2 regions of the Actinoplanes sp. NPDC051494 genome follow, and region 1 is predicted to be linked to the other one. Evidence: riboswitches for the same ligand, from Rfam matches in the RefSeq annotation. Region 1 holds a riboswitch; the other holds the start of a gene.

Region 1 (15,750 bases):
GTCGACCACCTGCGCGGTCCGTACCTGCTCGAGGTCGCCGACCGGGTCGAGCGCTGCCTGGGGTTGAAACCCGCCCTGGGTGGACATTTCTGAGGCATGAATCTGCGAAACCTGGGCCAGGGTGCCCTCGGCCTGCTGCTGCTCACCGCCGGCACCGGCCACCTCACCAGCCAGCGCGAGGAATTCCAGGCGCAGGTGCCGTCCTGGATCCCGCTCGACCCGGACCTCGTGGTGGTCGCGTCCGGGCTCGTCGAGCTGGGCCTCGGTGCCGCCCTGCTCGCGACCTGGAAGCAGCCCGCCCGCCGGCTCGTCGGTGCGGCCGCGGCGGGCTTCTTCGTCGCGGTCTTCCCCGGCAACATCGCCCAGCTCGCCGAACACCGCGACGGCTTCGGCCTGGACACCGACCGCAAACGCGCGCTGCGCCTGCTCGGCCAGCCGGCCCTGGTCGCCTGGGCCCTCGCCGCGACCCGCTCAGGCCGGGCCTGACCGCTCAGGCCGGCCCGGCCACCGGCTTCTCCACCACGCCGAGGATGCCCGGGCACCCGTCCGGGAGGCCGGGGTTGGCGATCGGGGCTATCCTCGGGCAGATGTCCAGTAACACGTTGGTCGCGTACGAGCCCGTCACCACCGATGGGCTGTTGGTCGCGGCGCTCGACGGTGACCTTGACCTCGACAGTGCGGACGAGGTGCGTGACAGTCTCGCGTCCGCGGCCCAGGGGACCGGGTGCAGGTTCCTGCACGTCGATGTCGGCGGGCTGGGGTTCATCGACTCCTACGCGCTCGGTGCGCTGGTGAGCGCGCGCAACAGCGCCGCCGCGATCGGGGTGACCCTGACCCTGATCAACCCGTCCGGGCCGGTCCGCAAGGCCGTGCAGGTCACCGGCCTCGCGGACGTCTTCGGACTGCCGGTCAGCGACTAGCGTTGCGGGCGATGGCCCCGGTGATCCGGGGCCAGAGCTCGCGGGGCAGGTCGTGGCCCATGCCGGGGATGGTGAGCAGCTCGGCTCCCGGGATCGCCGCCGCGGTGGCCCGGCCGCCGCTCACGCCGATCAGGGCGTCGTCCTCGCCGTGGATCACGAGCGTGGGGGCCGTCACCCGCCGCAGGGCCTGGGTGCGGTCCGGCGACGCGAGGATCGCGGCGTACTGCCGATGCGTCCCCGCCGGGCGGTAGGCCCGGTCGTACTTGGCCCCCGCACGCTGCCGCAGCTCCTCCTCGGTGGCCGGGAACCCGGGTGAGCCGATGATCCGGGCCCTCGCGACGCTGCCCGCGATCACCTCCTCGCGGCCGGCCGCCGGGCGCCGGCCCATCTCCGCCGCGGCCTCGGGGGTCGCCCGGCCCACGGTGCGGTCGCCGGTGGTGGACATGATCGAGCAGAGGCTGGCGACCCGGTCCGGGTAGTCGACGGCGATCTGCTGGGCGATCATGCCGCCCAGCGACGCGCCGACGACGTGCGCCCGCTGGACGCCGAGCGTGTCGAGCAGACCGGCGGCGTCCGCGGCGAGATCGGCGATCAGGTACGGCGCCGACGAGCGGTCACCGGCCAGCAGGGCCGGGATGTCGGGTACGCGGTGGTCGTCGAGGGCGCTGGAGAGCCCCGCGTCACGGTTGTCGAAGCTGATCACGTGGAAGCCGTGGCCGGCCAGCAGCGTGGTGAACTCCTGCGGCCAGTCGGTCAGCTGCGCCCCCAGGCCCATGACCAGCAGCAACGCCGGCGCGTCCGGATCGCCCGCGGTCTCGTAGGCCAGCTCGACCCCGTTGGTTCTCGCGACGGGCACACCGTCTCCTCTGTCCGTGTCCACTGTGTCACCCGCAGCCTGCCAGATCGTGGCCGGGGCCTTCGACGCGGAGCGGGGCTTCCGGCCCCCGGCCGCGTTGGTTAGCGTGACGGTCGGAGGTTCGTCATGACCGTCCAGCCCTCGGCACCGTTCGCTTCGTTCGACATCGGTTCGCACCGGGTGCTCACGCTCGCCCGGACCGCGGCCGTGCGGCTGCGCAGCCCGGCCGTCGACCGCGACCATCTGATGATCGCCCTGCTGCGGGTGCGCCACGGCCTGGGCGGGCCGGTGGCGGTCGCGCTGGGGGCGAAGAGCCCATTTCCCGTACGCGGCAGAGCGCCGTCGCCGTCCCACCTGCCGTTCACCCCCGCCGCCGAGCGGGCCCTGTCCGGCGCGGCCCGGGAGGCGCAACGGCTGGGTGATCCCCTGGTCGGCACCGGGCACCTGCTGCTGGGCGTGCTGCAGGTCGGCGACCTGGCCGGCCTGACCCACGCGGCCGTCGACGCGGAACTCGCCCGCCGCCGCTGAGTCGGACCGTGACCACTGCCGGGCCGCGAATGTGCGGGGAATGTACGGCCCTGCTCTAGCGTGCGGTCCGAAGTGCCCGGTCCGGGGCCGGGCACGCCGCGAAGGAGCCGTGGACGTGACGTCGATGGACACAACAATGTTGAGCCGGCGCCGTTGGCTGGTCGTTCTCGCTTCGATCCTGCTTCTGGCCGGTCTGTTCGTGGCCGCGCGACCGGTTCCGGCGCTGGCCGCCGTCCAGCCCTCGGCCGGGCAGTACGTGCCGCTGACGCCGGCCCGGATCCTCACCTCGGAGCTGGTTCCGGCCGACGACTTCCTCTCGTTCAGCCCGCTCGGACGCGGTGGCGTGCCTGCCGCCGGGGTCTCCGCGGTGGCGCTGAACATCACGGTCACCAGCACCGCGGTCGGATTTCTCTCCGTCTACCCTGCCTCGGCCACCCGGCCCGGCTCGTCCACCCTCAACTACCGGGCCGGCCTCACCGTCGCCAACGCGGCGGTGGTGGCGCTCGGCACCGGTAACCAGGTGTCGATCTACAACAGCAATGTGGACGTCGCGGCCCGGACCCACGTCGACGTCACCGGGTACTTCCGTGCCGCCGGCTCCTCGGCGGCCGGGTCCGTGTACGTGCCGCTGACACCGGCCCGGATCGCCACGCAGACGATCAAGGCCGGGTCGAGTGCCGCGATCGCGCCGCTGGGTCAGGGCGGAGTCCCGTCGGCCAATGTCTCGGCCGTCCTGGCCCACGTCACCGCGAGTTCCGGGACACCCGGCTGGATGAGCGTCTATCCCGACGGGATCGACCCGCCCGGGACCTCCACCGTCAACTACCGGGACGATCCGGCGTACACCAACCAGGTGACGGCCACCCTGGGCAGCAACGGACAGTTCCGGGTCTACACCACCCAGGACATCACACTCGTGGTGGACGTCATCGGCTACTACCAGACCCCGGCGGGTACCGCGGCCGGCGGCTCGTTCGTCGGGCTGCCCCCGTCCCGGGTGCTCACCGTGACCGTCGATCCCGGCACGATCGCCACCGCCACGCTGGCCGGTCTGGGGGGAATTCCCGCCTCGGGGGTGTCGGCGGCGGCATTCAATCTCACGGCCAGCGGACCCACCGCGACCGGTGCGCTCACCGTCTGGGCCTCCGGTGTCACCCGGCCCGTCGCCCGGCAGTTGTCGTACCGCACCGGCGCCACCACGGCGACCTTCCAGGTGACCAAGCTCAGCCCGGACGGCAAGTTCCAGATCTACAACAGCGGCACCGCGGCCGTGAAGCTGTACGTCGACGTGTTCGGCTATTACCGCTCGGCGGAGACGCCGGGCACGCCGACGGGCGTGACCGCGGTGCCGGACAACGGCGGTGCGACCGTGTCGTGGACCGCCCCGTACGACGGCGGCGCCTCGGTCAGCAAGTACACCGTCACCGCGTCCCCGGGCGGGGCGACCACGGTCGTGACCGCCGGCACCGGTGTGCGCGTCGGCGGGTTGACCAACGGGACGGCGTACACGTTCTCGGTGACCGCTACCAACGCGGCCGGCACCTCAGTGTCCTCCGTAGCCTCACCCGCGGTGACCCCGGCGGTGCCCGGGCCGCCGGGCCGGCCGTTCATCACCGATGTCGTGGGCCGCCACGGCGCGGTCCTGGTGAGCTGGAGCCCACCCCCGGGCGGTGCCGACCCGGCCACCGGTTACCTGGTCAGGGCAACGCCCGGCACCGCCAGCCTGGCGGTCAGCGGCGGTGCCACGACGAGCGCGACACTGACCGGCCTGACCAACGGCACCACGTACCGGCTGACCGTGGCCGCGACCAACGCCAACGGCACCGGGGTGGCCTCCGCGCCGTCCCGGCCGGTGCTGCCCGCCTCGGCCCAGCTCCCCCTGCGGCCGGTCGTCACCGCGGTGATCGCCCTCGATCAGCGGGTCGACCTGCAATGGGTCGCGCCGCCGGACGGCGGGGCCGCCATCAGCGGCTACCGGGTCACCGTCAGCCCCGGCGAGCAGGTCCTGACCATCCCGGCCGGCACCACGGTCGCCTCCGTGACCGGCCTGACCAACGGCACCGCCCGGACGTTCAGGGTGGCCGCGGTCAACATTGCCGGTACCGGGCCGGCCACCACCGTGACCAGTACGCCGGTGGCCGCCCGGGTGCCGGCGGCACCGACCGACATCCAGGTCGCGGTCCCGGCCGGTGGGCAGCTCACCGCGTCCTGGCAGCCGCCCGCCGACACCGGCACCGCGGCGATCACCGGCTACACGGTGACCGCGGCACCGGGTGGGGCCACCGTGTCGGTCGGCGCGGGCGCCACCACAGCCACCCTGACCGGGTTGGGTACCACGACGGCGTACACCCTGACGGTGCGTGCCACCAGCACTGCCGGCAGCAGCGCGGCGAGCGCGACCACCGGGGCCCTGACCCCTGTTTTCACCGGCAAGCTCGCCCCGGTCGTGCTCTCGGCCGCGTCCCTGGCCACGCTGCGCGCCGTCCGGCAGAACGGCTCGCTGGAGTTCGTCTCGCCCCCGGCCCAGGTCACCGGGCTGACCGCCGGCGCACTGGTCGTGCTGACCCCTGGTCCGCTCGCCCCGCAGGGCTTCTACGGCAGGGTCACCAGCCTGGGCACCGGTGCCGGCACCCTGGTGGTGAACACCGTCCCGGCCGCGATCAACGAGGCGGTCACCGACGGCGGGATGACCCTGCAAGGCACGCTCACCACCGACGACGTCGCCTCGTTCACCCCGTCGATCCCGGGCGTACGCCTGGCCGAACCCACCATTGCCGGGAAGACCGCGCGCACCGGGGCCGCGAGTGCGGCCGCCGATGTGCCCTCGGTCGGTCTGCGCGACGGCTCGCTGGTGGTGGAATGGGAGGTCACGCCGTTCGCCGACGACACCCACCAGCCGAGTGCGATCGAGCTCCAGATGCAGCTCACCCCCGGCTACAAGCACACTCAGACGGTGACGGCGGGCAAGGTCAGCAGCACCCTCACCCTCACGACCGACATCGAACTCCAGGCGCTGGGCAAGATCGGCTACGTCCGCAAATGGGAGTCGAAGCAGAAGGAACTGGGCCGGGTCAACGGCAGATGCGTCGTCAAGACCGTCGGCTATCTGCCCGTGGTGGTCTGCCCCCGCTACATCGTGTATGGCCAGCTCTCCGCCGACGCCGGCGGCGGTCTCTTCGTCTCGGTCGAGTACGCCCGGTCGGTCACCGCCGGCGTCACTGTCACCAACGGGTCCGTGACCTCGACCGCGGCCAGCTCCCGGAAGGCCTCACCGATCACCCCGACGGCGTCGGTGTTCGGCCAGTCGACCTTCGAGGCCGGCGTCGTCAACACGATCGGCTTCTTCTTCTACGGCGCGGCCGGCCCGACGGTGAACGTGCGGCTGTATCTCCAGTTCTTCGCCGACACCACGCAGGACCCGTGGTGGGAACTCCGTGGCGGTATCACCGTCACCACCGCGTTGAAGTCGGACGCCTATCTCGGGGAGGCGTTCACCTTCGAGAGCGGCAAACTCGTCGACGTCTTCGACTCGTTGGCCCAGGCCCCAGGGCCGTTCACCGGCCTGCAGATCACACCGGACGATCCTCGGACACCACTCACCTCACTGCTGCGCCTCGGCGTGAAGATCGTCGGATACCCGGCCGGCATCCCGATCGTATGGAGCGTGGTGACCGGGCCCGGCACCATCGACCAGACCGGTACCTACGCGCCGGCCGCGGTCGGCACGGCGGTGATCAAGGCGGAGAGCCCGGCGGTGGTCGACGGCCACCCCTTGCTCACCACGACCACCACCGTCCTGGTGGGGCCCGGCCGGCCGGGAATCCCGATGCAGGTGACCGCGACACCGGACGACAACGCGGCCGAGGTCACCTGGCAACCACCGAACACCGACAACGGCTCGCCGGTCACCAGCTACGTCCTCACCACGTCGCCGCCGACGACGACCGTCTACACAGACGCCGCCGCCCGCAAGGCCACCATCACCGGGTTGAAGGTCGGCGTGGAGTACCGGATCGAGGTGCACGCCGTCAACACGGTCGGCACCAGCCCGCCCGGGGTGGCCGTCGGGTTCCTCCAGCCGCTGGACGGGAGTTTCCTTCCGCTCGGCGCCCCGGCCGGGAACATCTTCGCCGGCGACCCGACGGCCGGCGGAGTGGTTCGCCTGTCCCGCAACGGCCGCTGGATCGTCTACGAGATCACCAATTACAGTCCGTTCGCGCCGCCCGAACTGGCCGCCGCGCCTTACGGCCTCTACCTGATCCGCCGGGACCTGCTCACCGGCCGGATCGTGCTGGCCGGCAAGGCGACCGACGGGACACCGATCCGCGTCGGGTCCAGTTACGACATCGACGGATCGGGCACCGTCGTCGCCTACACCACCAGTGGTTCGCCGGCCCGGGTCCTCGTCGCCGACCTGGCCGCCGGCACCGTACGGGACGTCACCACCGGCAAGATCCCCGGCCGGAGCTTCACCGCCCGGCTCAGCGCCGACGGCAGCACCCTGGCGGTGGCGGCGGTGCCCGAGACCGGGAGTCTGAACACCGCCTACCGGGTCGTCATTGCCGGTGGCACGGTCACCAAGGTCGGCAAATGCACCGCTGAGTACACCTGCAGCGGAGGTGCCGGCACCAGCAATCCACCCACCGCCTCCACGGACGGCCGGTACATCTTCCTCGAGGAGGAGGTGCCCCGTGCCTCCGGCGGGTACATCGGCGGCATGCTGTACGACTCGGCCACCGGCACGACCACCGAACTGCATCCTCAGCCGCCGCCGTTCAGTTTCACCCTGCCGAGTGAACTCGTGTCGGCCGTTTCGGGCGACGTCTCGACCATCGGCGGTACCAACCGCCTCGGCAACGGCGTCACCGGCGCGTTCGTCAAGCGCGGACTCACCGCAACGGTGTCCGCGTCCGACATGATCTTCACCAACGTCTCCGGGTCGGGGGTGGGCGCCGACGCGATCGAGTTCAGCGACGACGGCCGGGTCGCCGTCGTGAGAGTATTCGACGTCTCCACGACGCCGACCAGGACCCACACCGAGGTCTGGTTCAACGGCGCCCTGGTCGACCTGGCCGGCAGCTCCGACGCCGGGTACGCCGCGATCAGCGGTAACGGCCGGGTGGTGTCCTATTCCAGCAGCGCGGGCGGATTCTGGCTCCGGCGTCTGAGCTGAACCCACTGAGGCACATCCGCCGGATGTGCCTCAGTGGGCGTCGGCGGCGTGTTCGTCCGGGCGGAAGACCTCGGACAGGCCGGTGACGTCGAGGATGTGGGTGACCATGCCGCGGGTGTTGACGACCGAGAAGCGGCGGCCGGCGGCGTGGGCGGCCTCGTAGCCGGCCACCAGCCCGGCGACGCCGTGCGAGTCGAAGAACTCCACCCCGTCCATGTCCACGACCAGGTGGGTGACGCCGGGCCCGCTCGCCGCCGTCGTGAGGGTGTCGACGATCCCGGTGCCGACGCTCATGTCGAACTGGCCGGCCAGGAACACCCGCAGGACGCCGTCCTGCGCCGGCTCGGCGGCGATGCGATAGGGGTGGATGCTCACAATCGGTAGTTCTAACACGTGGGTGCGACAGTCTGATAACGGTGCCGCCGTCACCAGGTCGCGAAGATGCGGGCCTGACCGCCGGAGCCCCCCTCGAACGGGAGCAGCCCGACCACGATCGTCGCCCCGTGCGCGGGGATCCGGTGCAGGTTCGCGAGGTTCTCCAGGCCGTACCGGTCGGCGCCGAGCAGCGTCAGGTGGACCGGGAAGTCCTCGGACTCGCCGGGGTCGATGCTCAGCGTGTCCACGCCGAGGCTGCGGACCGCCCGTTTCTCCAGCAGCCACTCGCAGGCGTCCGCGCTGAATCCGGGGAAGTGCAGCGTGCCTTGTGCGTCGGTACCGCGGTACGCGTCCGGCGAGCCCACTTTCGCACTCCAGCCGGAGTGCATGAGGACGGCGGCGTCGCGCGGGATCCTTGCGTACCGTCGCTCGAAAGCCCTGAGGTCGCCGACCGTGACCTGGGCGTCGGGGTGATGGGCGGCCCGGGCGGCGATGTCGACGACCACGGCGGGGCGGATCAGCTCGTCGAGGGTGAGGTCGGTGGACAGGCGCCCGCCGGGGATGAAGTGCCCCGGCGCGTCCACGTGGGTGCCGGTGTGTTCGACGAGGGTCCACTGCTGCATGTAGTAACCGTCGTCCTCGATCGTCACATACGTGCTGCGCCGGGCCTGTTCACCGTCGGCGTAGGCCGGGAACGCGGTGGTGACCGGGTAGGTGAGGTCGCGCAGCCCGCGCCGGGAGCCGCTCAGCGACGGCGAGGGGGCGGCGGGCGCGAGGGGGGCGGCGGACGCGAGGGGGGCGGCGGGCGCGGGCCGGGTCAGCGCGAGGCTGCCGGCGGCCGCCGCGACCCCGGCGAGCGCGGCCCGGCGGGAGATCCTGGAGCAATTCTCTGTGCACATGCTGTCAGAGAGAACACACTCAGGGTGATCAAGGCAAGCGGCCGCTCCGGCGGGCGGGTCAGGACGCGGACGGCATCAGGATCCAGAGCAGCGGGTAGACCAGGAACTGGCTGCCCGGGATCAGGAACAGGATCAGCACGAACAGCGTCCGGGCGAGCCAGGGGTCGAGGCCGAAACGGCGGGCGAGCCCCGCGCACACGCCGCCGAGCAGGCGTCCCTCGCGGGGACGGACCAGGCCCTGGCGGGTCATCGAGTCGGAGAACGAGGTCGCGGTCGAGGTCGTCGAAGTCATGCTCCAAGGATCGGCCCGGCCGGGCCCCAGAAACATCGGGACCCGACCCTGACCCACCCCTGAGAAGCGACCCTCAGGTGTGCAGGTGCTGACGCCAGTCGGCCGGCACCGCGCCCTCGGGACCGGGAACGGGCTGCTCGCCGGGCCGGTGCTGGGGCGGTGCGAGGTGCACGCCGGGCACCCCGTCCTCGGTCTCGAAGTTGTAGAACCAGCTCTCACCCGGCTCGAACGAGCGGATGACCGGGTGCCCGGTCTGCTTCCAGTGGGCGGTCGCGTGCTGCGACGGCGACGTGTCGCAGCAGCCGATGTGCCCGCACGCGGCGCAGCGCCGCAGGTGGAACCACCAGCCGCCGGCGGCCAGGCATTCTTCGCAGCCGGTCCCCGAGGGCGGCACGTCGGGACGGATCGCGGTGTCACTCATGGCGACCAGTGTGGCAGGTGATCCACCCGGGGCGCGTACGGCGAACGACTGCTCCGCGACTTCTTGACCGCACCCGCGCCGCGGCCGATAGGGCAGCCGTGAGAATCCGTACCCCCTCGTGGTTGTTCGTGCCGCTGCTGGCCGCGACCGGCCTCGCCGCCGGGACCCCCGCGCTGGCCGCGCCCGGTGACGGCGGCTCGGTCACCACGCTGGCGCACCTGGTGGACGCGTCCGGGCGCCCGGCGTTCGTCGAGGTCGAGGCGCGCACGGTGGCCGAGGAGCAGCGCCGCGCCGACGCGTTGCCCGGCAGCGTCGGGCACGTCACCGAACAGCCGGTACGCATCGCCGCGACCCCGGACGACCCGGGCCGCCCGCTGCAGTGGGCCCTGGACCGGCTGCGCGCCGACGACCTGCCCGGCCTCGACGTGTCGAAGCAGCTCATCGCCGTGATCGACACCGGTGTCGACGCCGCCCACGAGGACTTCGCCGCCGGTCAGGTGCGCTGCGACCTGGGCACCGACCTGGTCGGCGACCGGCTCGACCCGGCCCGCGACGGGTGTCTCGACCCGCAGGGGCACGGCACGCACGTCGCCGGGATCGCGGCCGCGGTCAGCAACAACGGCAAGGGCGTCGCGAGCATCGCCTCCGGCACGCCGATCCTGCCGATCCGGGCCATGGACGCGCAGGGCGCCGGCACCTCCACCGCGGTCTCCGACGGGATCGTGTACGCGGTCGACCACGGTGCCACGGTGATCAACGTCTCGGTGTCGGGGGAGTACTCGGGCGCGTACGACTCCGCCGTGGCCTACGCGAGCGCGCACGACGTGCCGGTGGTCGTGGCCGCCGGCAACAACGGCGCGACCGGCAACCAGGCGCTGTGGCCGGCCTCGTCGCCGGGCGCGATCGCGGTGGCCGCCCTGGACCGGGACGGCACCGTCGCCTCCTACTCCAACACCAGCGGGGTCGCGGACATCGCCGCGCCCGGCACCGACATCTACGGCCTGGACGCGAAGACCGGCCGCTACGTCGCCAAGTCCGGCACCTCCATGGCCGCCCCGGCGGTCGCCGCGTCGGTCGCGCTGTACCGCGCCACCCACCCGGACAGCACCGTCGTCCAGGTCCGGCAGGCGCTCGCCGCCACCGCCGACGCGGCCGGTGACGCGGCCGCGTACGGCGCGGGCGTGGTCGACCCGTACGCGCTGGTGTCGAACGAGGTCCCGACCGTGACGGTGTCCAGCCTCACGGTCACCAGGCGCCAGCGGATCACCGTGCGGGTGGTGGCGTTCGAGCCGGGCAGCCGGGTCACCGTCACCGAGACGTACCGCTACCCGCGCAAGAACGTGTTCATCAGCAAGACCGTGGCGCTGGGCACCGCCCGGGTGAGCAAGGCCGGCGTCGCCAGCCGGATGGTCACCCCGGTGCAGTCGGCGAGGGCCGGCACGCTGACCGTCCGCGGCACCGGCGCGAACGGTCAGCCGATCCGGATCACCAACGCGATCAGGGTCGGGTGAGCCCGGCCAGCGCGAGCACGAGGCGGTCGATGTCACCGTCGGTGGTGCCCAGGCCGAAGCTGATCCGCAGCAGGCTCGCGGCGGTGCCGCAGTCCGCGACGTCGGCGGACCCGATCAGGCCGCGGGTCAGCGGGTGGGCGCAGAACTGGCCCGCGCGCACCCCGATGCCGTGGCGGTCGGCCAGCTCGGCGGCCACCACGGCCGCGTCACGACCCGGCAGGGCCAGCGAGACGATGCCCACCCGGGGGTGCCCGGGCCCGAAGACGCTGACCTCGGTCACGCCCGGACACGACGCCAGGCCGTCCCTGAGGCGGGCCAGGAGTTCCTGCTCACGCTCGTGCAGCGCGTCCCGGTCGGCGCGCAGCAGCACCGAGCAGACCGCGGCCAGCGTGACCGCGCCGAGCAGGTTCGGGGTGCCGGCCTCGTGCCGGGCCGGACCGGTCGCCCACGTCACGTCGCCGGGCTCGGCGCCCACCGCGGCGCTGGCGCCACCACCGGCGAGATACGGCTCGGCGGCGTCCAGCCAGTCGGCGCGCCCGGCGAGGACCCCGGCGCCGAACGGCGCGTACAGCTTGTGCCCGGAGAAGGCCAGGTAGTCGGCGCCGAGCTCGTCCAGGTCGATCGGGGAGTGCGGCGCGAGCTGGGCGGCGTCCACCAGCACCCGGGCCCCGTGCGCGTGCGCCACGTCGGCGATGCGGCGCACCGGCCACACCTCGCCGGTCACGTTGCTCGCGCCGGTCACCGCGACCAGGACCGGACCCCGGAGGGTACGCACGGCAGCGGCGACCGCGGCCACGGCGGCGTCCGGGCTGCTGGGGACCGGCAGGCGCACCTGCCCCGGCCAGGGCAGCAGGTTCGCGTGGTGCTCGCTCTCGAACACCACCGTCGTCGTGCCGGCCGGCAGCGCGCGGGCCAGCAGGTTCAGCGCGTCGGTGGTGTTGCGGGTGAACACGACCTCGTCGCCCGCTCGGCAGCCGACGAACTCGGCGACCAGGTCACGGGCGCGTTCGTACTCCAGCGTCGAGGTCTGCGCCCGCAGGCCGGTGCCCCGGTGCACGCTGCCCGCGTACGGCAGCAGGGCCGTCACCGCGTCGGCGGCCGCGCGCACCGCCGGGGCCGAGGCGGCGTAGTCGAGATGCGCGAAGCGGACCGTCGAGCCGTCCGGCAGGTCCGCGGTGAGGTCGCCGCCGACGATGTCGAGGTCGCGCTGCAGGGACAGAGTCACAGAATCCTCCGCGAGGTCGGGACCCCACGGGGTCCGCTCTTGCCCGTGCCGTGGCGGCACAGGCCTGGTCCTCACCCGGGGCACCCCATCGCGGACGGAAGGGTTGCCGGCCAGCGAGCCGGGGCTTGTCGCTGGCACTCATGACCGCTTTCGAAGTTAGCAGATGATCAGCAGGACCGCAGTAACCGGTCCAGCACGCGGACACCGAAGCGCAGCGCGTCGACCGGCACCCGCTCGTCGACCCCGTGGAACAGGGCGGTGAAATCGAGCTCGGGCGGCAGCCGCAACGGGGCGAACCCGAAATGGCGGATCCCGAGGCGGGCGAAGGACTTGGCGTCCGTACCCGCCGGGAGCATGTAGGGCAGCAGCCGGGACCCGGGGTCCTCGGCCGCGGTCGCGGCAGCCATGGCCGCGACCAGGTCACCGTCGAACGTCGTGCGCACCGCCGGCAGGCTCGACCACTCGACCTCGATGTCCGGGCCCAGCACCGCGCCCAGCTCGGCCCGGAACGCCTCGTCGCGGCCCGGCAGCGTCCGCCCGTCGACCTCGGCCCGGGCGATCGACGGCACCACGTTGGACTTGTAGCCGGCATCGACGATGGTGACCGTCGCGGTGTCGCGCAGCGTCGCCTCGATCAGCCGGGACAGGTGACCCAGCTTCGCCACCGTCGCCTCCGGGTCGGCCGGGTCGAACGGCAGCCCGGAGCCCTCGAGCAGCTCCCGGACCGGGTCGGTGAGGATCATCGGGAAACGGTGCCGGTCGAGGCGGTCCAGGGCCGCGGCGAGCTTCGCGATCGGGTTGTCGGTGTGCAGCAGCGACCCGTGCCCGGCGGTGCCCCGGGCGGCCAGCCGCAGCCACATCGAGCCCTTCTCGGCGGTCTCCACCAGGTAGGCCCGGGGGCCGTCACCGAGCTGCACCGAGAAGCCGCCGACCTCGCTGATCGCCTCGGTGGCCCCGGCGAACAGGTCCGGGCGGTGCTCGACGAGCCACTGCGCGCCGACCACGCCGCCGGCCTCCTCGTCGGCCAGGTAGGCGAAGATCAGATCCCGCGGCGGGACCACACCGGTGCGTTTGAAGTGCCGGGCGACGGCCAGCGTCATGGCCAGCATGCCCTTCATGTCGACCGCGCCGCGCCCCCACACGTAGCCGTCGCGCACCTCGCCGGAGAACGGGTGCACCGACCAGTCCGCCGGATCCGCCGCGACGACGTCCAGGTGGCCGTGCACGAGCAGCGCCCCGCGTCCCGGATCGGCCCCGGGCAGCCGGACGACGACATTGCCCCGCCCGGGCGCGCCGGACTCGACGTACTCCGGGTCGAACCCGGCCTCGGCGAGCTTCGCGGCGACGTATTCGGCCCCGGCCCGTTCGGGGCCGGGGCCGCCGTACGTCCCGGGGTTGGTGGTGTCGATGGCGATGAGCTCGCTCGCCAGCGTGACGACCTCGTCCTCGGGAAGAGTCATGCCGCGATTCTTACGCGGCGCGCGACACCACGGCCAGGATCTCGTCGACGACCCGGTCCGCGGCATCGGGGTGACCCTGGGCCGCCGCGTTGCCGGCCATCGCCGCGCGCCGGGCCGGGTCGCTCACCAGCGACATCAGCTCGGACCGCAGGTGCTCGGGCGTGGCGGTGGGGCCGTCGAGCATGATCGCCGCGCCCTTGCCCGCCAGGTGCTGTGCGGTGCTGCGCTGCTCCCCGCCGGCCGACGCGCCGTACGGGATCAGGATCGACGGCTTGCCCAGCGCGGTGAGCTCGGCGACGGTCCCGGCCCCGCTGCGCGCGAGCACGATGTCGGCCGCGGCGAGCACGTCGGGCATCTGCTCGTGGATGAAGTCCAGCACCCGGTAGCGGGCCGCGAGGTGCGGCGGGAGCCCGGCGGCGACCTCCTGCATCTCGGCGTAGCTGAGGCTGCCGCACTGGTGGATGACCTGGCAGTGCGGCAGCACATCCGGCAGCACCGCGGCGACGAGCCGGTTGATCTGCTGCGCCCCGGCCGCGCCGCCGGTCACCACCAGGATCGGCTCACGCGGGTCGAGCCCGAACGCGGCGGCACCCTTGCCCCGGTCGCCGGCCAGCAGCTCCGGCCGGATCGGGTTGCCGGTCACCGCGGCGCGCTCCCGGGCGCTCGGCGTGAGGTGCCGCAGCGACGGCTCCTGGCTGAGCAGGACCCGGGTGGCGAACCGGGCCAGGATCCGGTTGGCCAGCCCGAGGGCCAGGGTCTGCTCGTGCATCAGGTACGGCACCCGGAAGATCCACGCGGCCAGCCCGATCGGCACCGAGACGTAGCCTCCGGTGGACAGCACGACCGAGGGCCGCTTGAGCGCCACGGTCAGCACCGCCTGACCGATCCCGATCGGGATCCGGAACGCGTCGACGACGTTGCGCAGCAGTTCCCTGGGCGTCGGGGTGCGGCGCAGCTTGCCGGTGGTGATCGCCTTGAACGGCACCCCGGCCCGCTCGGCGATGGTCTCCTCCAGGCCGCCGTGCACACCGACCCACAGCAGCTCGGGAGCGACCCCGGCCTTGGACAGCCGGTCCCGCAGCGCGTTGATCGTGGTCAGCGCCGGATAGGTGTGCCCGCCGGTGCCGCCACCGGTCACGATCATGCGAAGGTGCTGCAGATGCTGGGCGCCGTAGACAGACATTGCACTCCGGGGATCACGATCGCGGGGAACCGAACAGAGCGGGCAGTCTAACCATCCAAGGTTTTCAGCGTGCATCCCCGAGCGCCAGGTGTGGCCGGTGCGACGTCCGGCGGCACCGCCGCGGGGACCACCTGGCGGGACGACCGGGATCGGGCATTGCCTAAATATATATAGGCGGGGTAGGAATTTAGGACGGCATCCCCGAGCGTCCCTGGAGTGACCTGTGAGTATTTCCGCGCCCGTGCGTCCCGCGGCGCAGCCCGTCGCCGGTGGGGTGACCGCGCGCCGCGCCGGCGGTTCCCGGCGCCGGCGGGCCGTGCTGCGGATCGTCTCGCTGGTGGTGCTGTACGCGCTGTGGGAGATCACCGCCCGGGTCACCCGCAACCCGGCGTTCATCCCGTCCCCCGGCGCGGTGTGGCACCAGCTGGTCGTCACGTCCTCCACCCACGACGGTGTCCGCGGCTACAGCGGCCACCTGCTGATCGAGCACCTCGGGGTGAGCCTGCGCCGGATCCTCATCGGCTCCGCGATCGGCGTCGGCGCCGGACTCGTGATCGGCGTGGTCATGGGCACGGTGACCTGGGTCCGGGTGGTCGCCGAGCCGGTGGTCACGTTCGTGCGGGCGCTGCCCCCGCTCGCGTACTTCAGCCTGTTCATCATCTGGTTCGGCATCGACGAGACCCCCAAGCTGTGGCTGCTGTCCATCGCCGCGCTGCCCCCGGTCGCCGTCGCCACCGCCGCGGCCGTCTATTCCGCACCGACCGGGCTGGTCGAGGCCGCCAAGGCGCTCGGCGCCGGGCGCTGGGAGACCGTCCGTGACGTGGTGCTGCCCAGCGCGCTGCCGGAGATCTTCACCGGGATCCGGCTCGCGGTCGGCGTCGCCTACTCGTCGGTGGTCGCCGCCGAG
Region 2 (15,750 bases), on a different contig from region 1:
CAACATGGCCACCGGCACGGTCAAGGTCACCGTCGCCGGGCCGAACGCCGCGCCGAGGGCCACCGACGACACGGCCGCCGTCGACGCCGGGAAATCCGTGGTGATCAAGGTGCGGGACAACGACAAGGACCCGAACGAGGACCCGTTGACGGTGGTCAAGGTCAGCAAGCCCCGGCACGGCAACGCGGTGGTCAACGCCGACGGGACCATCACGTACGCGCCGGACGACGCGTACCAGGGCGGGAAGGACACGTTCACGTACACGATCAGCGACGGCCAGGGCGGCACCGCCACGGCGACCGTCACCGTGACCGTGCGCCAGGTGTCCACCACCCCGACCACCACCGAGGCGGGATTCAACCTGCCCAGGACCGGCGCCGACGCCATGACGGTCGGCGGGATCGGCGTCCTCACCCTGATCGTAGGCGCGGCGCTGGTCTTCTTCGGCGGCACGACCGGTCAGCGTGGGCCGGGCCGGCACCGGCCGGGCAAGCACAGCGGGGTCAACCCGTGACGGCTTCCCCGATCCACGCCGGTCCCCTTTAATGAGGATCTCCACTCCAACCCGGCCCGGAGGCGCCCATGCCCGCAGTGACTCTGGCCATCGCCGGGGCCGGCCTCCGGGGCGAGACCTACGCCCGGCACGCGATCGCCGGCGGACGCGGCCGGGTCGTGGCGATCGCCGAGCCCGACACCCACCGACGGCACCGCCTCATGGCCGAATTCGACATCGACCCCCAGCACGCGTACGAGGACTGGCGCGACCTGGCCGCCCAACCGCGCCTGGCCGACGCGGTGATCGTCGCCACTCAGGACCGCATGCACGCCGGGCCGGCCGTGGCCTTCGCCGACCTCGGCTACCACATCCTGCTCGAGAAGCCGATGGCCCCGACCGAACCGGAAGCCACCGCGATCGCTGAAGCCGCGATCCGCAACAAGGTGATCTTCGCTGTCTGTCATGTGCTGCGCTACACGCCGTATACGCGAATGGTCCGGCAGTTGCTCGCCGAGGGAAAAATCGGCCGGCTGGTCAGCGTGCAGCACCTCGAACCGGTCGGCTGGTGGCATCACGCGCACTCGTTCGTGCGGGGCAACTGGCGGCGCTCCGACACCTCCGGGCCGATGCTGCTCACCAAGAGCTGCCACGACATCGACTGGCTCGTCCACCTTTTCGGCAGCAACCCGACCCGGGTCAGCTCCTTCGGCAGCCTCACCCACTTCCGGGCCTCCGAGCGCCCCGCCGAGGCCGCCGACCGGTGCATGGACTGCCCGCTGAAGCAGACCTGCCCGTACTCCGCGGAGAAGTTCTACCTGGCCGCCCTCGCCGACGAGTCCCAGCACTTCTGGCCCCTGGGCGCGATCACCACCGAGTTCACCGAGCCCGCCGTCCGCGAGGCGCTGCGCACCGGCCCGTACGGCCGCTGCGTGTACGCGAGCGACAACGACGTGGTCGACCATCAGGTGGTGACCATGGAGTTCGCGGACGGGGCCACGTGCTCGTTCACGATGAGCGCGTTCACCCCGGCGGAACACCGGCACACCCGGCTCCTCGGCACCCACGGCTACCTTGACGGAGACGGCCGCTCGGTCCGCTACGTCGACTTCCGGACCGGCCACGAGGAGACCATCGACGCTTTCGGCGAGGCCGGCCCGACCGCGGCGGACGGCCACGGTGGCGGCGACGAGGCCCTGACCGAGGCATTTTTGGCAGCGGTGGCGGCGGGCGACCCGAGCCTGCTGTCCTCGGACGCAACCCAGAGCCTGGCCACCCACCGAGTGGTCTGGGCCGCCGAGGAAGCCCGCCGCACCGGAACCGTAATCACCCTCGCCGGCTGAACCGGTCCCGATCAGGCTCAACCGCCCTCCACAATGCCTGGCAGGCACGCGCCAGCTGCCAGTGTGGCGACCACACCCCGCCAGGCACGGTCAGCACGCGTCACTGCCGCCGGATTTGTTCGGGTATCGGCCCCGCCAGGCTTGATTGGCACGCACCACCCCTGCCGGACTTGGGTGGGTATCTGCCTCAGCGGGCCCGGACGGTATGCACCACAACTGCGGACTTGGCCTTTGTGTGCCACCGCCGACGGGACGCTCCACCCGGCCGGCCCTGACCGGCGAACGCCATAGCCGCGCTTGGGCGGTACGCGCGCGCCACCACCGCCGGGCCTGGCCAGCAAGTCCACCGCCGGGCTTGTGCGGCAAACGTCACCGCTGGGCTTGGGCGGCAAGTCCACCGCCGGGCCTGGCCAGCAAGTCCACCGCCGGGCCTGGGCAGCAAGTCCACCGCAGGGCCTGGGCAGCACACTTCACTGCCGGGCTTGGGCCGGCACACGAGCCACCCCGGCCGACCCTGACCGGCAAACGCCACCGCCCGACTTTGACAGCACGCGCCACCCCCGCCGGCTTCGGCCGGCAACCGCCATCGCCGCGCTTGGACGGTACGCGCCGCCCCTGCCAGGCTCAGACGGTGACCACCACGCCGGACTTGGGCTGAATGCTCCACCCACCGGGCTTATCGGGTGACCACCACGCCGGGCTTGGGCGGGACGCTCCACCCGCCAGGCTCAAAGGGTGACCACCAACCGCTGAGCCTGGGCGGAACGCTCCACCCCGCCGGGTTCAAAGGGTGACCACCACCGCTGAGCCTGGGCGGGACGCTCCACCCCGCCGGGATTGGGCGAGAGGGCCGTCGGTGGGCACGGAAAAGCGGGCCATCCCGGAGGACGGCCCGCTTTCTCAGATGGTGCCTGGTGGGGCTGGACTCAGAAGTCCATGTCCCCGCCGCCGGGGGCGGCCGGGGCCGGGTTCTTCTCCGGCTTGTCGGCCACGACGGCCTCGGTGGTGAGGAACAGCGCGGCGATCGACGCGGCGTTCTGCAGCGCCGAGCGGGTGACCTTGGCCGGGTCGATGATGCCCGCGGCCAGGAGGTCGACGTACTCGCCGGTCGCGGCGTTCAGGCCGAAACCGAGCTCGAGGTTGCGCACCTTCTCGGAGACGACGCCACCCTCGAGGCCGGCGTTGACGGCGATCTGACGCAGCGGGGCGTCGAGCGCGACGCGCACGATGTTCGCGCCGGTGGCCTCGTCGCCGACCAGGTCGAGCTTGTCGAACGCGGTCTTGCCGGCCTGGACCAGCGCCACGCCACCGCCGGGGACGATGCCCTCCTCGACGGCCGCCTTCGCGTTGCGAACGGCGTCCTCGATGCGGTGCTTGCGCTCCTTGAGCTCGACCTCGGTGGCCGCGCCGACCTTGATGACCGCAACGCCGCCAGCCAGCTTGGCCAGGCGCTCCTGCAGCTTCTCGCGGTCGTAGTCGGAGTCCGACTTCTCGATCTCGGCGCGGATCTGGTTGACCCGGCCCTGGATCTGCTCGGCGTTGCCGGCACCGTCGACGATGGTCGTCTCGTCCTTGGTGATGACGATCTTGCGGGCCGAGCCGAGCAGGCTCAGGTCGGCGGCGTCGAGCTTGAGGCCGACCTCTTCGCTGATGACCGTGCCACCGGTGAGGATGGCGATGTCGTCCAGCATGGCCTTGCGGCGGTCACCGAAGCCCGGGGCCTTGACGGCGACGGACTTGAAGGTGCCACGGACCTTGTTGACGACCAGGGTGGCCAGGGCCTCGCCCTCGACGTCCTCGGCGATGATCACGAGGGGCTTGCCGCCCTGCATGACCTTCTCCAGGACGGGGAGCAGGTCCTTGACCGCGGAGATCTTGCTGTTCGCGATGAGGATGTACGGGTCGTCGAAGACGGCCTCCATACGCTCCGCGTCGGTCATGAAGTAGGCCGAGACGTAGCCCTTGTCGAAGCGCATGCCCTCGGTGAGCTCGAGCTCGAGACCGAAGGTGTTGCTCTCCTCGACGGTGATGACGCCTTCCTTGCCGACCTTGTCCATGGCCTCGGCGATGATCTCGCCGACCGTGGAGTCACCGGCGGAGATGGAGGCGGTGGAGGCGATCTGCTCCTTCGTCTCCACGTCCTTCGCGATCTTGCTCAGCTCGTCGGAGACAGAGGCGACAGCGGCCTCGATGCCCCGCTTGAGGGCCATCGGGTTCGCGCCGGCCGCGACGTTGCGCAGACCCTCGCGGACCAGCGCCTGGGCCAGCACGGTCGCCGTCGTCGTGCCGTCACCGGCGACGTCGTCGGTCTTCTTGGCGACCTCCTTGACCAGCTCGGCGCCGATCTTCTCGAAGGTCCCCTCGAGCTCGATCTCCTTGGCGATCGACACACCATCGTTGGTGATGGTGGGAGCGCCCCACTTCTTTTCAAGGACGACGTTGCGGCCCTTGGGACCGAGCGTCACCTTGACGGCGTCGGCGAGCTGGTTCATACCACTCTCGAGGCCGCGACGAGCTTCCTCGTCAAATGCGATGATCTTGGCCATACGGCTGTGTCCTCCTGGACATTCGCGGTGCCGGGCCTCCTCGGCCCCGCTCTCCGCTGGTTGCGGAACGCTGCGGACGTCGCCACCTGGCGATGCGACGTCCTCAGGTCGAGCCGGCTAGCCCGCGACGACCGGTCCCGTGCCTCGGCGCCGATGGCAGCACCTCGGCCGTGACCCCACCGGGTCGACCTGTTTGGCACTCACATGTCGCGAGTGCCAATGACCTGTTTAGCACTCTGGGGGGTCGAGTGCAAGGACAACAGCCATGTCCGGAGGGGCTGCGCAACACCTTCTTGATCACGATGCGTGAACGATCCTGGGTACCGGGGTCCAACGTCGCGGACGGAGGTGACGGCGGTCACCCGTACCGGCGATGGACCGATCGACCAAAAGCCCGTATTGCCGTCTATCCATGCGCGAATAGTGTTCCCCTGTGGGCTTTTTGCCGGTTTTTACATAGACGCGTACGGGAGTCCGGCAGCAAGTCCGCAGCCTCCCCGACCCCACGCGGAGCGCCTCTCCACAGTATCGCGAAAGCGGTGCGATAGTTACTGAACGTCACCACCTCCGGGAGCCCCGTGGCCCGGGCTTGCCGCACGTCGCCGCAGGGGGTATTCAAAAAACATGACCAGCACTCTGGCCCCACCGATGACCGTGCACCGGGTCACCCCCGAGGACGCGGCCCGGATGCGTGCCCTGCGCCTCGAGATGCTGGCCGACAGCCCGCTGGCTTTCCTCGAGACGCTGGCCCAGGCGGCGGCCCGCCCACACGCCGACTACCGGCGCCGGATCGTGCAGGCCTCCAGAGGCGACCAGCTCGCCCAGTTCGTCGCGGACCCGGGCGGCCGACTGGTGGGCCACGCGGGCGGCACCGTCCTGCCCGAGTGGCCGGGCGCCACCGTGGTGTTCGCGGTCTACATCACGCCGGCCTTCCGCGGCCGGGGCGTGCTCGGCGCGCTCGTGGACGCGGTCGCGGAATGGTCGCTGGCGATCGGGCGCAGCGAACTGGTGCTCGAGGTCGTGGTCGGCAACGACCGGGCGGTCCGGGCCTACGAACGGCTCGGCTTCGAGGACACCGGCGCCCGGGTCCCCCACCCGTCGGTGCCCGGTCTCAAGGAACTCCAGATGCGCCGCCGGGCATGAACCGGCCCGCCGCCACCGGGTGGTGGGCACGGACGCGGGCGGTACTCAACGCGGTGAACGGTACGACCGGGGTGGGGCTCGCCGTGGCCGTGCTCAGCGGTGCCCGGGTGCGGCGGGGACGGGACGGCATCCTGGTGGCCGAGGGCTACCGGCGCCGGGTGCCACCGGCGCACTGTTTCACCATCGGGTCGGTGGTGATCACCCGCCGGAGCGCCGAGTGGCTGTTGCACGGGGATCGCGCCGGGCTGTTCGCGCATGAGGCCCGGCACGCGGGGCAGTATGCCGCGCTCGGGCCGGTCTTCTGGCCGGCCTACTGGGTGGCCTGCGGTTACTCGTGGGCGACGACCGGCTGTTACGGCAGTCGCAACGTGTTCGAGCGGCATGCCGGGCTGAGCGGCGGCGGCTACGTGGAATCCCCGCTGCGCCCGGCCCTGCGCCGGGTCACGCGGCAAGCCGAAAGCCCAAGGCGAGGCACGCCGACCAGCCGGTGAGGCGGCGCGCCGGCCGCGCAGGAGAGCCGCGAATCGGGCAGCGACCGGCCAGCAGCAGCGCAGCGAACACCGGCCGGCGAGGCAGCGGGGGTGGTCAGATGGTTGCCTGCCACTGGGTCCAGGTTTCGCGGCGCTGGAAGCCGAGGGAATCGTTCACTCGGAGCATCGCGGCGTTGGCGCTCGCGTTGAAGGTGTCGATCGCCTGAAGGTCGGGGCGGGCGCTGCGGGCGTACGAGAGGTTGCTGATCTTGATGGTCCGGCCCAGGCCGTGGCCGCGGTGGTCCGGGTCGACGATGGTGATCTGTTGCCAGGCCTGCCAGCGGATGTCGTTGGGGCAGGTCAGCTGGGTCCACGCGATGGCGCGGCCGGTTTCGGTGTGTATCGCCGCGACGTTGAAGGACGTGCGGTTGCGGGACACTATCGCCTGCTCGGACTGACGGAACCGGGTGGCGTCGATCTTCTCGGCCTCCACCGCCAGGTCTCCGTTGGGCGCGTCCGTCATGAGCCGGCTGTCGAGGTAGGCGAGGTCGTCGACGTGCTCGTCGGGCGCGTGGTCGGTCCAGTGGGCGAGGCGGTAGCCGTCCGCTACCGGAGCGGTGAGACCCAGGGCGTCGAAGTCGGCCACGTCGAGGCGGCTGCGGGTCTCGGCCAGACCCGCCGTGGCACCCATCGCGGTGGCGAAGGCCGGGCCGTCCGGGAGGCGGTCGACGGTCGGGGCGATCAGGTGGGACCGGCCGTGGGCGTGGGCGCGTTCGGTGGCCAGTGTGTACAGCGCGCGGCCGAGGCCCTGGCGCCTACGAGAAGGGTGCACCGCCAGCTGGACGTGGCCGAGGGTGAGGTTGTCGAGGGTCGGGAAGTTCAGTTCGAGCACGCCCGCGACATGCCCGTCGCCGGCTCGGGCGATGTAGTGCTCGCACGTGTGTCCCGGCCAGGGCTGATGGATGCGGGCGCGGAACGCCGCGTGTGACCAGTAGGGGATGTCCGGGGTGTCCGCCTCGGCGGAGGCCTGGTTGACGAGATAGGCCGCGTCTTCGTCGGTGGGGCTGAGCGGGGTGATGTCCACCCGGCGTATGGTCCCCCGGAAAGGGGGCCGGCGTAAGCGAATTTTGGTCGAGAGGGCGCGCGCACAGTGCCTCCGGCGCTGGGTCGTTGGGCCCCTAGGAGATTGTCGCCAAGCTCAAAGGTGGGGCCTCGTACGGCGTCGCGCCCTCCCGCGTAGAGCATCCTGCCGATCCCGTGGGTCCCGCGCAAGACCTCGCGGGTAGGAATTCTCGACAGTGGGCAGAGAGCTGGTTACGCAGAGTCAGCCGAGCAGGCCGGCCTCGCGGGCGCCCTTCAGGGACGGCTTGATCGTGTGGGTCGGGCCGACCAGACCGGCGACCGCGTCGATGGTCTTGAGGCCTTCGCCGGTGTTGTAGACGACGGTTTCCTTCTCGGGGTCGAGCTTGCCACTCTCGACGAGCTTCTTGAGCACCGCGACGGTGGTGCCGCCGGCGGTCTCGGCGAAGACACCGGTGGTACGCGCGAGCAGCCGGATGCCCTCGCGGATCTCGTCGTCGTCGGCGTAGTCCATCCAGCCGCCGGTGCGCTTGACCGCTTCGATGGCGTACACGCCGGCCGCCGGGTCGCCGATGTTGAGCGACTTGGCGATACCGGTGGGCTTGACCGGGGTGATCGTGTCGGTGTCCCGGTGCAGCGCGGTGGCGATCGGGTTGCAGCCGGCCGACTGGGCGCCGAAGACCGTCCAGCCACCCTCGGGCGCGTCGACCAGGCCGATCTCGACGAGTTCGCTGAACGCCTTGTCCACCTTGGTGAGCAGTTCGCCGGAGGCCATCGGGATGACGACCTGGGCCGGGATGCGCCAGCCGAGCTGTTCGGCGACCTCGTAGCCCAGCGTCTTGGAGCCCTCGGCGTAGAACGGGCGCACGTTGACGTTGACGAACGCGGTGTCCTCGAACTCGTCGGTCTCGACCAGCTCGCCGCAGAGACGGTTGACGTCGTCGTACGAGCCCTCGATGGCGACCAGCTCCCCGCCGTACACCGCGGTGGTGATGATTTTGCCGGGTTCGAGATCGCTCGGGATGAACGTGATGGAGGGGACGCCGGCCCGGGCGGCGTGTGCGGCGACCGAGTTGGCCAGGTTGCCGGTGGACGCGCAGGCGAAGCGGGCGAAGCCGAGCTCGCGGGCGGCGGTCAGGGCGACGGAGACGACCCGGTCCTTGAACGAGTGGGTCGGGTTGGCGGAGTCGTCCTTGACCCACAGCGGGGCGCGCAGGCCGATCTCGGCGGCCAGGGCCGGGGCGCTGACCAGCGGGGTCATGCCGGGGTCGAGGGTGACCCGGGTGGCCGGGTCCTGACCGGCGGGCAGCAGCGCGGCGTAGCGCCAGATGTTCTGCGGGCCGGCTTCGATCTGCTCGCGGGTCACCGCGGCGAGGGCGGCCTGGTCGTAGGCGACTTCCAGGGGGCCGAAACACTCGTAACACGCGTGCTGCGCGGCGAGCGGGAATTCCGCACCGCAACCGCGGCAGACAAGCGCGCGGGCGGGGCTGGTGGTGGTGCTGGGGGCGTCGACGGTCGACGTCATGGCGGGCTCCTTCTCATCTTCCCCGGCTCGGAACGCCGGGACGGAATTAGCACCTGCCACGAGCGTGGTGGTTGCCGGGGTTTCATCGGGCCGTGTCCCTCTACCCCTCTGGATGAGGTATTCAGTTGTGTGACGGCCAGTTTACGTGGCGGTACGGCGTAGAAGCCCACGCAATCCCGAGGTGTGAGCGAACCCTCGTTGATTAAATCGACATACATCGATGGATTCACAGCTGATTCTTAGGTTCGGATCCGCCGGGACACCCTAACCTCCATAGACAGTCATGGATTGTTAGCGCTCTGTTCACCTGGAGGTCCCGGTGCCCCGGCTCACGCTGTTTCTGATCGACCTTGTCGCCGTGAGCGTCCTGGTCTTCGGCCTCTACTTCCCCCGGCACCGGCGTCGTGACCTGGTGACCGCGTACCTGGGCGTCAACGTCGGCGTGCTCGCCGTAGCCGGGGCGCTGACCTCCAGCACCGTCGGCGCCGGGCTCGGCCTCGGCCTGTTCGGCGTGCTCTCGATCATCCGGCTGCGCTCGACCGAGCTCGACCAGCACGAGGTCGCGTACTACTTCTCCGCCCTGGCCCTGGGCATCCTCGGACCGCTCGGCGGCGACGTCATCTGGGTCCCGCCGGTGCTGATGGCCCTGGTCATCGGCGTGATGTACGTCGGCGACCACCCCCGGATCTTCCGCAGCTACCGGCGCCAGACCGTGGTGCTCGACGAGGCCATCACCGACGAGACCGCGCTGACCGCCCGGCTCGAACAGGTGCTCGGCGGGCGGGTGCACAAGGTCACGGTCGAACGCGTCGACCTGGTCACCGAGACCACCACGGTCGAGGTGCGCTACTCCCATCCCGTACTCGTGAAAGAGAGCGTGCCCGCGTGATCGCCGAGACCCTGGACCGGCTCGCCCCGATCGGGCTGGCCGAGCTGACCGACCGCGCCGAGCTGATGACCCGCCGGGACCGCAAGTACGTGCTGCGCCGGGCCGACCTGCACGCCCTGCTGCCGGCCCTCACCCGCAACGCCCGGCCGCTCGACATCGACGGCCTGCGACTGTTCCGCTACGCCTCGGTGTATTTCGACACCCCGGAGCTGACCAGTTACCGCCTCACCGCGCTGCGCCGGCGCCGCCGGTTCAAGGTCCGGACCAGGACGTACGTGGATTCCGGCACCTGCTGGCTGGAGGTCAAGACCGAGGCCGGCCGCGGGGGCACCGCCAAGAACCGGCTCCCGCACCCGCCGGACGACCATCACGACGTGACCCCGGGCCGCTGGTTCGTCGACCGCCTGCTCGGGGCGGAACCGGGACTGCTGGGACCGGTCGTGGCCACGCACTACCACCGGGCGACGTTGTTCCTGCCCGACTCGCAGAGCCGGCTGACCATCGACGTCGACCTGACCTGGTCCGACCTGGGCACCGCCACCCAGCTCAGCCTGCCGGACCTCGTGGTGGTCGAGACGAAGACCCGGACCGTGGCGGCCGAGGCCGACCGGCTGCTCTGGGCGCACGGACACCGCCCGATCGCGATCTCGAAGTACGCGACCGGCCTCGCGGCGATGCGCCCCGACCTCCCCTCAGGACCGTGGCGCCGCCTCCTCCGGCGTCATTTCTCCCCCTCTTAAGGAGCGCTGAATGCGCAAGACCCTCGTCCCCGTCGCCGTTCTGATGGCGACCCTCATCGCGGTCCCGGCACCGGTGTATGCGGCGGCCGGCCCCGCCGCGGCTCAAGCCCTGGCGGCCAACGCCCCGGATCACGACGATCCGGCCGACCACACCTGGAGCACCGCCACCGAGATCGCGGTCACCCTGACCGGCACCGGAGCCACCTCCACCGGACCGGGCGTCACCATCAGCGGCAGCACGGTGACGGTCACCGCCGCCGGGACCTACCGCTTCTCGGGGTCGCTCACCAACGGGCGGATCGTCGTGAACAGCACCGGCACCGGCATCGTGCGGCTGATCCTGGCCGGCACGAGCGTCACCAGCGCCACCGCGGCGCCGCTCGCGGTGACCGCCGCCGACGAGATCATGGTGGTGCTGGCCGACGGCACCACCAACAGCCTCACCGACGCCGCCGCGTCGACCCAGACCGCGGCCCTGTTCAGCGAGGCGGACCTCACCCTCACCGGCAACGGCGCACTGACCGTACGGGGTAACGCCGCGGACGGTATCGCCACCGAGGACGGCCTGGTCATCGACGCCGGGGCGCTCACGGTCAACGCCGCCGACGACGGGATCCGGGGCCAGGACTATGTCTATCTGACCGGCGGCACGCAGCAGGTCACCGCCGGTGGCGACGGGATCAAGTCCAACGAGGACACCGACACCACGAAGGGGTACGTGTACCTGGGCCCCGGAACCCGTACGGTCACCGCCGCCGGGGACGGTGTCGACGCGACCACCGACGTGATCGTCGCGGGCGGCGGCCTGTCCGCGACCACCGGCGGCGGCGCCACCACGACCCCGGGGGAGAACTCGGCCAAGGGCGTCAAGGGCGGTGCGCTCGTGGTGCTCAGCGACGGCACGGTCAACGTCAACTCCTCCGACGACGGCGTGCACTCCAACGTGCGGATCACCATCGACGGCGGCGCCCTGACCGCGGCCAGCGGTGACGACGCGGTGCACGCCGACACGGCGCTCACCGTCTCGGCCGGCACGGTCACGGTGACCAGGTCGTACGAGGGACTGGAAGCCATGCAGACCACGCTGGCCGGCGGCACGATCACCGTCACCGCGACCGACGACGCCGTGAACGCGGCCGAGGAGGGCGTGCCCGAGATGCAGAACGCCCCCAACGCGTTCATCAAGGTGACCGGCGGCGTGGTCACCGTCAACGGCGGCACCGACGGCCTGGACAGCAACGGCATCCTGGCCATCTCCGGCGGGACGGTGGTGGCCAACGGCTCGCCGACCCGGGGTGGTGGCGAGGGCGGTCTGGACTCCAACGGCGCGCTGACGATGACCGGCGGCACCATCGTGGCCACCGGCGTGACCGCGTCGACCAGCACGCTGCCGACCAGCGGGCAGGGCTGGGTGGCGTACTCGTTCTCCGCCAACCAGCCCGCCGGCACGGTGTTCCACCTGGCCACGACGTCCGGCACCCAGCTGGCGTCGTTCCGGTCGACCCGGGTGCTGAAGGGCGTGATCTTCGACCTGAGCACGATCACCCGGGGCACCCAGTACCGCGTCTACACCGGCGGTTCGGTGTCGGGCACCGCGGTCGGCGGCGGCCTGTACACGGGCGGCACGCTCTCCGGCACCCTGGTCGCCACGGTGACGGCCGGCTCGGGACGCGCCTGATCGCAGCGCCGAGCCCTCATATGCCTGCTTTGTGGGGGTTCGGCGCGCTTCAGGAACGGGGTGGCGCCGGGTGCATAGGGTGACGCACGTCATCGTCGCCCCATGAGGAGGTCCGGCTTGAGTGCCGTGCTGGAGATAGCGGGTCTGCAGAAGACCTACCGCAGCCGGAAGGGGGTGCGTAAGGCCCTCGACGGCTTCGACATGGTCGTCGAGGCCGGGCAGGTGGACGGCTTCCTCGGACCCAACGGATCCGGCAAGACCACCACCCTGCGTACGCTGCTCGGTCTGATCCGCCCCAACGGCGGCCGGATGGCGATCCTCGGCCAGGAGGTGCCCCGGGCCCTGCCCGAGGTCTCCAAGCAGGTCGGCGCGATCGTGGAGAGCCCGCAGTTCTTCGGGAACTTCTCCGCCCACGACACCCTGTCACTGCTCGCCGACGCCGGTGGCATCGAGAAGCGCCGGGTCGTCGAGGTGCTCGAACTGGTCGGCCTGCGGGACCGTTCCAAGGACCGGGTCAAGACGTACTCGCTGGGCATGAAGCAGCGGCTCGCGGTCGCGTCGGCCCTGCTCAAGAACCCGAAGCTGCTGATCCTGGACGAGCCGGCGAACGGCCTCGACCCGGGCGGCATCCGGGAGATGCGCACCCTGATGGCGGACCTCTCCGCCTCGGGCATGACGGTCCTGCTCTCCAGCCACATCCTCGGCGAGATCCAGCTGATCTGCGACTCGGTCACGGTCATCTCGGCCGGGCGCCGGGTCGCCGCCGGGTCGGTCAGCGACATCCTGGCCCAGCACGCCACTTCTTCCGTACGCGTCCGGCTGGAAGCGGTCGCCGACCTGACCGCCTCGGCCGCCGCGTTGCGGGACATCGGGGGTCAGGTCGTCGTCGAGACGGACCACCTCACGGTCACCGGGATCGCCCAGCCCAGCGCGATCACCCGGACGCTGGCCGGCCGCGGCGTCTACGTCAGCGAGCTCAGCCCGGTGTCGGTCGACCTGGAGAGCGTCTTCCTGGAGCTGACCGGCACCGCGCCGGTCCAGGGCGAGAATCGGCAGGTGGACCAGTCGGCGCTGTCGGCGGCCGCCCCGGCACAGGGCGGCGGGTGGGGACGATGAGCCTGTACACAGCGGAGACCCGGCGGCTCACCAAGCGCCGTTTCACCCGGTTCTTCTCCATCGGCGTGGTGCTCGTGCTGGCCGCGATCGTGGTCGGCATGTTCTTCACGAACAACAAGCTCACCCCCGAGCGGATGGCGGGCGCCCAGGTCGAGGCCGACCAGGCGTACCAGCAGGCGATCAAGGACTCCGCCGAGCAGAAGAAGCTCTGCCTGGCCAACTCGCCGAACCCCGACGTGGAGTGCGCGAACTGGTACGAACCGCAGCCCGAGGACTTCCAGGCCGAGTGGTACATGCCGGCCACGTTCCTGTTCGAGGAGCAGTTCCCGCTGCTGGTCACCGCGCTGGCGGCGATCCTGGCGGTCGCCGCGTTCGTGATCGGGGCGACGTTCGTCGGGGCCGAATGGCACAGCGGCGGCATGATGAACCTGCTGCTCTGGCGGCCCCGGCGGCTCCAGGTGCTGGGCACCAAGCTGGGCGCGCTGCTCGTCGCGCTGACCGCGGCCACGGTGGTGTTGTCGATCGTCTACACCGGCCTGCTGGCGCTGGTCGCGAACCTGCGCGGCACGCTCGACGGGATGACGTCGGGCACCTGGCAGTCGTTCGCGCTGATGGAGCTGCGCGGGCTGGTCGTGGTGCTGGTCGCCGGTGCGATCGGGTTCGGGCTCGCCTCGATCGGCCGGCACACCGCGGTGGCGATGGGCGTCATCATCGGCGTCCTGGTCGTGTTCCAGTTCGGCCTGGGCACCATCCTGGCGATCGCGGAGGTGAAGTTCGTCGAGGCATACCTCATCCCGGCGTGGCTCAGCGCCTGGATGGACAAGGAGATCAAGCTCGAGGACTACAACAGCTGCGTGCCCACGCCGACCGGGTGCGAGTCGGACACGCTGACCCTGCACTGGCCGGCCGCCGGCGGCATCATGGCGTTCCTGCTGGTCGCCGTGGTGGGCACCGCTATGTGGACCATGCGTAAGCGCGACATCACATAAGGCGACATTGCCTGGAAGGCGCGCGTGGGGGACCGTCGGCTGCGAGTATTACGGCGGTCCCCCTTTCGTGTTCGGCCGCCGCTGAGGAACCCGCATGCAACCCGACATCCCCGCACCTCGCGACGGCGAGGAACCGGCCCCGGCCCCGGCGCTCTCCGACCGTGAACAGCAGATCCTCGCGTTCGAGCAGAAGTGGTGGAAACACGCGGGCGCCAAGGAGCAGGCGATCCGGGACGCCTTCGAGCTGTCGTCGACCCGCTACTACCAGTTGCTGAACGGACTGCTCGACAACCCGGCCGCGCTGGAGCACGACCCGGTGCTGATCGGCCGGCTGCGCCGCCTGCGATCGACCCGGGCCCGCACCCGCCGTCGTTAATGCGTCGACGCGTACGCGGCCAGCGCCGCCACCTGGCCGGGATCGAGTGACGCCCGCACCCGCTTGCGCGCGGTCGCCACGTTGTCCGCCGTCACGGTCGTCGCGTCGAGCGACTCCCGCATCGCCGACAGCGCCGCTTCTCTGATCAGGGCCGCGCAGTCCGCGGCCGAGAAACCCTCCAGGTCGATGGCGAGCGCGTCCAGGTCCACCGCCTCGTCCAGCGGCACCGTCTTGGCCGACGCCCGCAGGATCGCCGCGCGGGCCTCGGCGTCCGGTGGCGGCACGAACACCAGGCGCTCCAGCCGGCCCGGGCGCAGCAGCGCCGGGTCGATCAGGTCCGGGCGGTTGGTCGCGCCGATCACCACCACGTTGCGCAGCGCCTCGACGCCGTCCAGCTCGGTGAGCAGCGCCGCCACCACCCGGTCGGTCGTGCCGCCGTCGGTGGACTGGCCCCGGGTCGGCGCCAGGGCGTCCACCTCGTCGAGGAAGACCAGGGTCGGGGCGGCCTCCCGGGCGCGGCGGAACAGCTCCCGGACGGCCCGCTCGCTGTCACCGACCCATTTGCTCAGCAACTCGGCACCCTTGACCGACAACACGTTCGCCTTTCCCGTACCCGCGATGGCTTTGACCAGGAAGGTCTTGCCACACCCGGGCGGGCCGTAGAGGAGCACGCCGCGCGGTGGCTGCACGCCGAGGCGGGCGAACGTGTCCGGATAGGTCAGCGGCCACAGCACCGACTCGGTCAGCACCTCCTTGACCTCGGCCATGTCGCCGACGTCGTCGAGCGTGACCTGGGCGACCTCCAGCGTGGACTCGGCCATCGAGGTGGGCCGGACCACGTCCAGCGCGGCCTCGAAATCGTCCATCGTGACGGTCGGCGACTCGGCGTCCTTCTGCCGCAGCGCCGCGTGCACCCCGGCCTCCCGGGCCAGCGCACCCAGGTCGGCGGCCACAAAGCCCGGGGTCCGCCCGGCCACGTCGTCCAGCCGCACGTCCTCGGCCAGCGGCATCCCCCGGGTCAGCACCCGCAGCTGCTCGCGGCGCATCGCGGCATCGGGCAACGGCACCGCGAGTTGTACGGCCAGCAGGTCCGGAGCCCGCAACGTCGGGTCCACCGACTCGGGGCGGCTGGTCGTGCACACCACGGCCGCGCCGGAACCCACCAGGTCGGTCAGGACCTGCCGGAACACGGTAGCGAGCGGTCCCGGGTCGGCACGGGGCGCGAGCGCCTCCACGTCGCTGATCAGTAGCAGGCCCCGTGCGGTGTTCTTGACGTCCCGGGCCAGGTCCCGCAGCCGGGTCGCGGCGGAGTCGTTCGTCAACGCGGCCAGCTCCGGTGCCCACACCGCGCGCACCTCGGCG

What was found. A riboswitch is a leader RNA that binds a small molecule or an ion and turns the genes downstream of it on or off. The one in region 1 is predicted to bind S-adenosylmethionine.
Region 2: linked by a shared signal. The riboswitch ahead of thrC (threonine synthase) and the one ahead of ACIA6A_RS20335 (aminotransferase class V-fold PLP-dependent enzyme) in region 1 are both predicted to bind S-adenosylmethionine.

What each region holds. Positions count from the first base shown of each region.
Region 1 covers NZ_JBITDZ010000005.1:247,676-263,425, reverse strand. Annotated here, with positions in the region: gene ACIA6A_RS20390 (HDIG domain-containing metalloprotein) at 1-93, shown strand, start outside; gene ACIA6A_RS20385 (hypothetical protein) at 97-486, shown strand; gene ACIA6A_RS20380 (STAS domain-containing protein) at 588-920, shown strand; gene ACIA6A_RS20375 (alpha/beta hydrolase) at 910-1,776, opposite strand; gene ACIA6A_RS20370 (Clp protease N-terminal domain-containing protein) at 1,903-2,304, shown strand; gene ACIA6A_RS20365 (fibronectin type III domain-containing protein) at 2,429-7,477, shown strand; gene ACIA6A_RS20360 (STAS domain-containing protein) at 7,508-7,852, opposite strand; gene ACIA6A_RS20355 (cyclase family protein) at 7,903-8,751, opposite strand; gene ACIA6A_RS20350 (PspC domain-containing protein) at 8,810-9,043, opposite strand; gene ACIA6A_RS20345 (UBP-type zinc finger domain-containing protein) at 9,117-9,464, opposite strand; gene ACIA6A_RS20340 (S8 family serine peptidase) at 9,563-10,975, shown strand; gene ACIA6A_RS20335 (aminotransferase class V-fold PLP-dependent enzyme) at 10,962-12,170, opposite strand; SAM riboswitch class IV at 12,231-12,346, opposite strand; gene ACIA6A_RS20330 (M20/M25/M40 family metallo-hydrolase) at 12,368-13,660, opposite strand; gene ACIA6A_RS20325 (UDP-N-acetylglucosamine--N-acetylmuramyl-(pentapeptide) pyrophosphoryl-undecaprenol N-acetylglucosamine transferase) at 13,671-14,843, opposite strand; gene ACIA6A_RS20320 (ABC transporter permease) at 15,067-15,750, shown strand, end outside.
Region 2 covers NZ_JBITDZ010000002.1:818,961-834,710, reverse strand. Annotated here, with positions in the region: gene ACIA6A_RS10450 (Ig-like domain-containing protein) at 1-514, shown strand, start outside; gene ACIA6A_RS10445 (Gfo/Idh/MocA family protein) at 583-1,836, shown strand; gene groL (chaperonin GroEL) at 2,763-4,382, opposite strand; gene ACIA6A_RS10435 (GNAT family N-acetyltransferase) at 5,007-5,525, shown strand; gene ACIA6A_RS10430 (hypothetical protein) at 5,579-6,016, shown strand; gene ACIA6A_RS10425 (GNAT family N-acetyltransferase) at 6,111-7,079, opposite strand; gene thrC (threonine synthase) at 7,320-8,600, opposite strand; SAM riboswitch class I at 8,611-8,719, opposite strand; gene ACIA6A_RS10415 (DUF4956 domain-containing protein) at 8,959-9,489, shown strand; gene ACIA6A_RS10410 (polyphosphate polymerase domain-containing protein) at 9,486-10,229, shown strand; gene ACIA6A_RS10405 (carbohydrate-binding domain-containing protein) at 10,240-11,907, shown strand; gene ACIA6A_RS10400 (ATP-binding cassette domain-containing protein) at 12,025-13,023, shown strand; gene ACIA6A_RS10395 (ABC transporter permease subunit) at 13,020-14,012, shown strand; gene ACIA6A_RS10390 (DUF3263 domain-containing protein) at 14,107-14,388, shown strand; gene ACIA6A_RS10385 (AAA family ATPase) at 14,385-15,750, opposite strand, start outside.